DNA from 2 places in the Streptomyces sp. NPDC059696 genome. Region 1 is predicted to be linked to the other one. Evidence: riboswitches for the same ligand, from Rfam matches in the RefSeq annotation. Region 1 holds a riboswitch; the other holds the start of a gene.
What was found. A riboswitch is a leader RNA that binds a small molecule or an ion and turns the genes downstream of it on or off. The one in region 1 is predicted to bind cobalamin.
Positions count from the first base shown of each region.

Region 2: another riboswitch for cobalamin. It lies ahead of ACFV20_RS22405 (prenyltransferase/squalene oxidase repeat-containing protein); the one in region 1 lies ahead of ACFV20_RS19000 (ABC transporter substrate-binding protein).

Region 1 covers NZ_JBHWFG010000016.1:46,564-50,765, forward strand. Annotated here, with positions in the region: gene ACFV20_RS18995 (FecCD family ABC transporter permease) at 1-642, opposite strand, end outside; gene ACFV20_RS19000 (ABC transporter substrate-binding protein) at 639-1,655, opposite strand; cobalamin riboswitch at 1,724-1,914, opposite strand; gene ACFV20_RS19005 (CoA-binding protein) at 1,999-2,427, shown strand; gene ACFV20_RS19010 (4-hydroxybenzoate 3-monooxygenase) at 2,486-3,709, shown strand; gene ACFV20_RS19015 (ArsR/SmtB family transcription factor) at 3,922-4,202, opposite strand, start outside.
Region 2 covers NZ_JBHWFG010000020.1:95,053-99,254, reverse strand. Annotated here, with positions in the region: gene ACFV20_RS22410 (SCO2322 family protein) at 58-705, opposite strand; gene ACFV20_RS22405 (prenyltransferase/squalene oxidase repeat-containing protein) at 702-1,910, opposite strand; cobalamin riboswitch at 2,021-2,157, opposite strand; gene ACFV20_RS22400 (hypothetical protein) at 2,250-2,621, shown strand; gene ACFV20_RS22395 (SAM-dependent methyltransferase) at 2,748-3,563, shown strand; gene ACFV20_RS22390 (helix-turn-helix domain-containing protein) at 3,567-4,202, opposite strand, start outside.

The DNA of each region.
Region 1 (4,202 bases):
CAGCCGGACATCGGTCCAGCCGGCGCCGCCGAGCGAGCCGAGGAGCCAGAACAGCACGCCGCGGGTGGTCTCGGCGTCGGCGGAGGTCAGCACGACGAATGAGGTCAGCGCGGAGAAGAGCTGCATGGCGGCGACGCCCGCGAGGACGACCCGGTCGGTGGTGCCGCCCAGGCTGTGGCTGAGCAGCAGCACCAGCGCGAACGACAGCAGGGCGCCGAGGAACGCCCCGGCCGGCACCGGCAGGGCACCGCCGCCCACGCCGAGGACGACGACGAGTACCGCTCCGGTGGAGGCGCCCGAGGACACTCCGAGGACGAAGGGGTCGGCGAGCGGGTTGCGCAGCAGGGACTGCATCACCGCTCCGCACACGGCCAGTCCGGCTCCGCACACGGCCGCGAGCAGGGTGCGCGGCAGCCGCAGCTGCCAGACGATGCCGTCCCGGATCGGCGTCAGCCCGGAGCTGCCGAGACCGAGATGGGCGGCCACGACGGACCACACGTCCGCGACGCCGATGTCGGCGGGGCCGATGGTGATGGCCACGGCGAGGGAAGCGACGAGCGCGACGGCCCCGGCCGCGCCCAGCGCGAGTCCTGCCCGGCGCCGGGGCCTGGTCCCGGCGGCCGGCAGGCCCTGGGCCGTCACCGCACCAGCCCGAAGCGGCGCAGCCCGGCGGCGACCTGCTCGACGCCCTCGACGGTGCGGATGGTCGGGTTCATGGCCTGCCCGCTCAGCAGCACGTACCGCCGGTGCCGGACGGCGTCCATGTTCCTCGTGACCGGGTTGGACTCCAGGAAGGCGATCTTCTTCTCGGCCGACTCGGCGGTCTGGGACGTGCGGGTCAGGTCGCCGATGACGAGGACGTCGGGGTCGCGGTCGGCGACCGTCTCCCAGTTGACCTGCGGCCACTCCTCGCGGGTGTCGTCGAAGACGTTCTTCGCGCCGAGGGCCCGGGTGATGATGCCGGGCGCTCCGCAACAGCCCGCCAGGTAGGGCGACTCGGAGTTCGCGAACCAGTACAGGAGGGTGACGCCGGAGGCGTCGACGCCCGCGGTGGCCTTCTTCATGCGCTGCCGGAGGGAGGCCACGAGGGCGTCGCCGCGCTTCCTCACCCCGAACACGGTCGCGAGGTCATGGACCTCGCGGTAGACGGTGTCGATGTCGAGTGCCTTGTCGCGTGCGCCGTCGCCGCCGCCCGAGTTGTCCTTGCCGGCGCAGTCGGACGGGGAGACGTAGGTGGGGACGCCGAGCTTCTCGAACTGTTCGCGGGTGGCGACGCCGCCCTTGCCGAGGGTGGAGACGAAGGACGCGGCGACGAAGTCGGGCTCGGCGTCCAGGACGCGCTCGAAGGACGGGTTGTCGTCGGCGAGGCGTGGCACCGTCGCGTCGGCCTTCTCCAGCCCCTTCATCACGGGGTCGGTCCAGGTGGCCGTGCCCGCGAGGCGGTCGGCGAGGCCCAGGGAGAGCAGGATCTCGGTGGTGCCCTGGTTGAGGGACACGGCGTGCTGCGGCGGGGCGGGGACGCGGACCTCGTGCCCGCAGTCGGTGAGGGTGACGGCGGCCTTGGCGTCGGTGGACGTGGTGCCGCCGCAGCCGGTCAGGAGAAGGAATCCGGCCGTGAGCAGCGCGGCGGCGCGGGCGGGGCGGGCGAGGGGCACGGGAACCAGTCCTCAGGCGTCGAGGGCTCATGCGCGGAGCCCGGTCGTACGGTGCTCCCCCGCCGCGCGCGGCCGCGGGGGCCGCCAGCAGGTCTTCGGACTCGGGTTCGCCCGGGTCGGAGCGCCTTCCCGGACGTCCGTGCAGGAGTCCAGTGGCCGAGGCCCCGCCCGTCCCCCTCACCGCTGCGCGTCAGTTCCGGATTCGCACCGGATTCCCTGACCCACGTACATGGGTTCGACTGGCCTCGGCAAGCTATCACGGGGGCCGTCAGGGGAATCACCGCGCACCCGCCGCCGTTGAAGGGGAGGAGCAGTTCGTCCACGACGTGCGAGGAGGCCGCCGGTGTACGGCGACGAGGCAACGGTCCGCAGGATCCTCACCGGGCTCGGCGACACCTGGGCGGTGGTGGGCCTGTCGTCGAACCGGCAGCGCGCGGCGTACGGCGTCGCCGCCGTGCTGCAGCGTTTCGGCAAGCGCGTCGTACCGGTGCACCCGAAGGCGGAGACGGTGCACGGGGAGAAGGGGTACGCGAGTCTGGCGGACATCCCCTTCGACGTGGACGTCGTGGACGTGTTCGTGAACAGCGAGCTCGCCGGAGCCGTCGCGGACGAGGCGGTCGCCAAGGGCGCGAAGGGCGTCTGGTTCCAGCTCGGCGTGATCGACGAGGGGGCGTACGACCGGACGCGCGCGGCGGGCCTGGAGATGGTGATGGACCGCTGCCCGGCCATCGAGATCCCGCGGCTGCCCCGGCACGACGTACGGACATCCTGACCTGAGGCCTCCTCCCGGAGGTGCCCGTCCGCCGGGAGGAGGCCTCCATAATGTGCGCATGTCCCACGCCTCTCCGCCTCCGGACTCCGACGGCCCGCAACGCTTTCCGGTCGTCGTCGTGGGCGCCGGCCCGGCGGGTCTGACCGTCGGCAACATCCTGCGGGCCGCGTCCGTCGGCTGTCTGGTGCTGGAGGCGGAGACCCGCGAGGTCATCGAACGGCGGCCCCGTGCGGGGGTCATCGAGGAATGGGCCGTACGCGGCCTGGAGAAGCGGGGCCTCGCCCGGAACCTGCTGGACCGCGCGGAACTGCACACCGCCTGCGAGTTCCGCTTCGAGGGGGAGCGCTACCGGTTTCCCTACGGCGAGCTGACGGGAAGTCACCACTTCGTCTACCCGCAGCCGTTGCTGGTGACGGACCTGGTGCGCGAGTACGCCGACGTCCGCGGCGGCGAGATCCGCTTCGGCGTCCGGGACGTGGCGCTGCACGACCTCGACAGCGACCAGCCGTCCGTGTCGTACGCCTGCCCCGAGACGGGTGAACGCCGACTCGTGCACTGCGACTTCGTCGCCGGGTGCGACGGGGCACGGGGAGCGACCCGGGCCGCGCTCCCTCCCGAGCGGGTCCGGATCGCGCGGCACGACTACGGCATCGGCTGGCTGGCCCTGCTCGCCGAGGCGCCGCCGTCCGCCGACTGCGTGCTGTTCGGCTGCCACGCGCGCGGGTTCGCCGGCCAGATGCCCCGCAGCCCGGAGCTGACCCGCTACTACCTCCAGTGCCCGCCGGGCGACGATCCGGACAACTGGCCGCACGAGCGCGTCTGGTCGGAGCTCCGGCAGCGGCTCGGGGCGGCCGGCGCGCCCCCGCCGACCGAGGGGCGGCTGATCGAGAAGCGCGTGCTGGACATGCACGACTACGTGGTCGAGCCGATGGTGCACGGCCGGCTCCATCTCGCGGGCGACGCGGCCCACCTGGTCGCCCCCATCGCGGCCAAGGGCATGAATCTCGCCCTGCACGACGCCTTCCTCCTCGGCGACGCCCTGGTGGCCCGGCTGACCACCGGCGACGACAGCGGCCTCGGCGGCTACGCGGAGGCGTGTCTGCGCCGGGTGTGGGACTACCAGGAGTTCTCGCAGTGGCTGTCCGAGGTGTACCACGGCACGGCGGCGGGCGACCCGTTCCGTGCGGGCACCGCGCTCGCCCGGCTGCGCCGCCTGTTCACCTCGCCCACCGCGGCCGCCGCCTTCGCCGAGCAGTACCTGGGGACGGCGGCACGCTACTGAGCGAGCCGCGCGTCTCGGGACCGCGTCCCTGCCGTGCGAGCCGCGCCCAGCAGAACCGCGTCCCTGCCGTGCGAGCCGCGCCCAGCAGAACCGCATCCCTGCCGTGCGAGGCGTGCCCAGCGGGACCCCGGCGCTGCCGTGCGAGCCGCGCCCAGCGGAACCGCGTCCCTGCCGTGCGAGGCGTGTCCAGTGGGACCTGGGTGCTGCCGTGGTCAGTCGTGCGGGGGGCGGTCGCTGAGGCGGTGGTCGGCCACGTTCAGCGCCTCGTCGACCAGGCGGCGCAGATGGCCGTCGCGCAGTGAGTAGATCACCCGGCGGCCGTCCTTGCGCGTGTCCACCAGGCCCGCCAGGCGCAGTCGCGCCAGGTGCTGGCTGACGGCCGGCCTGGCCGCCCCGCACGCCTGCGTGAGGGTCGTGACGTCCGCCTCTCCCCCGGTCAGCGCGTGCAGCAGGGCGAGCCGGGTCCGGTCCCCCAGCAGGGCGAGAACCTCCG
Region 2 (4,202 bases), on a different contig from region 1:
CTGTCCGGGCCGTCGTCCTGCTCGGCGGCGGGATTGTCCGCAGGGCGGGCCGGGTGGTCACCCACGTCGGCGTACCTGCCAGATGGCCGCGCCGCCCAGGACCGCCACCACGGCGATGCCCGCGATCAGGCCCAGGGAGGGGCCGTCGTCCGACGAGGTCTTCTTCTGCTTCTGCGCGGTCGGCTTCCCCTGCCCCGGGGTCCGCTGCTGCGAGACCTGCTCGCCGCAGCCCTGCTCCGGATAGCCGGAGATCGCGCACAACAGGGCGTTCGTGTCGTAGCGCAGAGGCCCCGCCACCGCCGCCAGGGCATCAGCGGTCGTGGCGTCGGGGGAGACCCGGGCGCAGACCGTGCGGGCGGCGGGCGGGGTCTCCCCTTCCGGCGCGTCGGAGCGTGTGCCGAAGTCGAGGACCAGGGCGACCCGCTTGCTGCCGTCCCGCGCGGGCGTCTTCGCACAGATCGTCGCGAAGTCGGCCCTGCCGCGCGGCTGTGACGCGTCCGCGGAGTCCTCGCTCACGGCGAAGCGGAACCCCTGGACGTCGCCGTCCGAGGGGCGGGCCAGGGACGGGCCCTGGGTGGCGTACACCCACGTCCCGGCGTCACGCTCCCAGAACGACCAGTACCGGTACCCGGCCGCCTGGGCCTGGCCCGCCCCCGCGCACAGCAGGAGCGGGACCAGGAGCAGGAGAAGGGCGCGGCGGATCACAGGTGCTGCTGCTTCTTGCGGCCGGTGAACAGGAAGCCGATGCCGATGCCGGCGACGAGGCAGACACCGACGTACCACCAGACCCCGAAGAAGTCCGAGCCGGAGTCGTCCTTCGCGGCCGAGGCCTCGGTCTTCCCGGTGGCCTGCGGGGCCGGGCCCGTCGCGTTGAGCTGCTTGACGAGGTCCGCGCCGCCGAAGTCACGCGGGTTCCTGCCCGTCGCGTGGGCGGCGAGGATCAGCTGGGCGTAGGCGGCCGGGCCGCTCTGCGCGGCCCAGGCCGCGGAGTTCTTCGCCAGCCACCGCACGGACTTCTCCGCCTGCGCGGTGTCGCCCCGCGCGGCGAGCGCGACGACCGCGTCGGCGGTGTTGCCGTAGTCGGGCTGGGGCTCGGCACCGGCCAGGGCGGACATCAGGTGCCCGTCGTCCTTCGCCAGGGTGGCGGTGAGGTACGCGGCCCCGTTGGCGGCGGCCTGCTCCGGGGTCGCGGCCTTCTCGCAGGTCGCGTCGGACTTCTTGCCGGGCTCGACGACCATGCCCTTGCCCAGCGCGCCGAGCACACCGGCCGCCGTGGCGTCGGCGTTGGCGGCGAGCTTGCCCTTCTTGTCGGGCTGGAACGCGAAGGCGCCGTCCTGGTCCCCGCCGCAGGGCAGGGCGAGCTTCAGCAGGGCGTCGTAGGGGGACTTGCCGTCCTTCACGACCTGGCCCGGCTTCTCGCCCGCGGCGGCGAGCGCGCCGACGACGACCGACGTCGAGTTGGTGTCGCTGGCCCCGCCGGCGGAGTAGCCCCAGCCGCCGTCCTCGTTCTGCACGGACTTCAGCCAGGCGACGGCCTTGCCGGTGGCGCCGTCGTGCCCGCCGAGCGCGGCCAGGGCCTGTACGGCGGCGGAGGTGGCGTTGGTGTCCCTCATGGTCTTGGCGTCGCACGCGGCGGTGGGGTCGGGGCGGTACGAGGCGAAGGAGCCGTCCGCGCACTGCTGGCGCTCCAGCCACCGCACGGCCTTCGCCGCGGGCTTCACACCCACCGTGTCCTGCGCGAGCAGCGCGAGCGACTGCCGCCACACCCCGTCGTACTTCGGGTCGGTCGAGCCGTACAGGGCGGAGGGGAACGCCTGGGACGACGACGGGGACGGGTCTGCGACGGCCGGGGTGGCGGCGCCGATCACGGCGACTGCGGCCAGGACCGCGGCGCTGCGGCGAACGTTCATGATCGGCGGGTGCCTCTCCCTGTGGGGGAGCCGGACAGCACGGGACACCCCGGCGGCTCGGCTCCGTGTACCTCGACGGTGCGGTGCCCGGCACGCTGCCGGGCACGTGAGCCGGTCACGACCCGTACGAGGCGATCCGGCTCACCGCCCGGTGGTGCGGCGGCTCACGGTTGCGGGTCAGCGCCGGAATTGCACCGGCTTCCCCCCGTACGGTGTGATGACGACCCGCTTACTGTACCCGCACGTAGGAATCGGGCCGAGGGGGTCCCGGGCGGAGCGAGACGCCCCGGACCGGACGACCTGTGCAAGGGGGCCGGGGGCCCAGGACGGAGAGACGCCATGCCGCACACGCAGCCCGGGTCCGAGGGAGTGAGTCAGCCCGGCTACCTGACCGACCGGCAGTGGGTCGGTCTCACCCTGGCCATCCTGAGCGGCGCCGTCGAGGGCTGTGAGCGGGCCGGTCTCAGGGGGGACTGGGCGTCCGACCTGGGAATCGCCGCGGTCAGGGGACTGAGGGAACGCCTCGACGTCCTGATGGCGGAGGCGGCCGAGACGGCCGAGGCGGCCGAGACGGCCGAGGCGGCCGGGACGGCCGAGATGGCCGGGACGGCCGAGATGGCCGGGACCGCCGGGACGGCCGAGGGTGCCGGGACGGCCGAGATGGCCGAGGGTGCCGGAACGGCCGAGACGGCCGAGAGTGTCGGCGGATGATCCGGGGCGGCGGGCAGGGCTCTGCTCGCCGCGACCGAACTGCTGCGCACAGCAGCCGAGTTGATCCATTCCTGGGGCCGGAGCGGATAACGTGGGGCTTCCTCGACCACACACGCAGGAGCGTCCATGACCGAGCACGTGGAGAACTCCGAGCAGGAGCCGTTCCCCAAGATCGACACCTCGGTGCCGCACTCGGCCCGGATCTGGAACTACTGGCTGGGCGGCAAGGACAACTACGAAGTCGACCGGGTGGCCGGTGACGCGTTCCGCGAGGTCTTCCCCGGCATCGAGACCGGGGCCCGCGCCGCCCGCTACTTCCTCGCCCGCGCCGTCCGCCACCTGGCCGCCGAAGAGGGCATCCGCCAGTTCCTGGACATCGGCACCGGCCTGCCCAACGTGGACAACACCCACCAGATCGCCCAGCGGGTGGCCCCGGAGAGCCGGATCGTCTACGTCGACAACGACCCCCTGGTGCTGGCCCACGCCCGCGCCCTGCTCACCAGCACGGCGGAGGGCGTCACCAACTACGTGGACGCCGACCTGCGCGCTCCGGACACCATCGTCCGGGAGGCCGGGAAGACACTCGACTTCGACCAGCCCGTCGCCCTCATGCTGATGGGCATCCTGGGCCACATCGAGGACCACGACGAGGCCCGCTCGATCGTGCGCCGGCTGGTGGCCGCCCTGCCGCCGGGCAGCTACCTCGTGCAGTACGACTCCACCGACACCAGCGAGGACTACGTCCGGGCCATCCAGACGTACAACGACGGCGGTTCGATCCCCTACATCCTGCGCAGCCCCGAGCAGATCGCGCGCTACTTCGACGGTCTCGAACTGCTCGAACCGGGCGTGGCGTCCTGCTCGCGCTGGCGCCCCGACGCGGCGGCCCTGGGCCTGCCGGCCGAGGTGCACCAGTACGGCGGCGTCGCCCGCAAGCGCTGACCCTCAGGCCTCCTGAAGGATGCGGTGCAGGATGGTCGGGGTCTCGTCGGGGGACTCGGCTTCGACCACCAGCCGGTTCATGGCGTCCCAGTAGCACTCGATCTCGGCCGGCCGGTCGGGATAGAGGGCACCGGTGAGCTGCTCCAGGTAGACCACGTCCGGCAACTGCCCGCCGGGCAGCCGCAGAATGGTCACCGGACCGCCCTCCCCGGCGTGGGCGCCGGCGGCGAACGGCAGGACCTGCACCGTCACGTGCGGCAGCGCGCAGCACTCGATGAGATGCCTGAGCTGCTCCCGCATCACACGGCTGCCGCCCACCGGCCGCCGCAGCGCCGCCTCGTCGATCACGGCCCACAGCCGGGTCGCCGGCTGCCGGTGCAGGATCCGCCGCCGGGCCATCCGCAGCTCCACCCGGCGGTCGGTCTCCGCCGCCCCGGCGTCCGGGTGCGCGAGCCGGACGGCGGCCCGGGCGTAGTCGGCGGTCTGCAGCAGGCCCGGGACGCGCTGGACCCGGAAGGAGCGGATGAGGCTCGCCGCCTGTTCGGCCCCGAGGTAGGTCTGCATCCACGCGGGCACGACATCGCTGTAGGACCGCCACCAGGCAGGGGTGTTGGCCTGCTCGGCCAGCGCCAGCAGGGT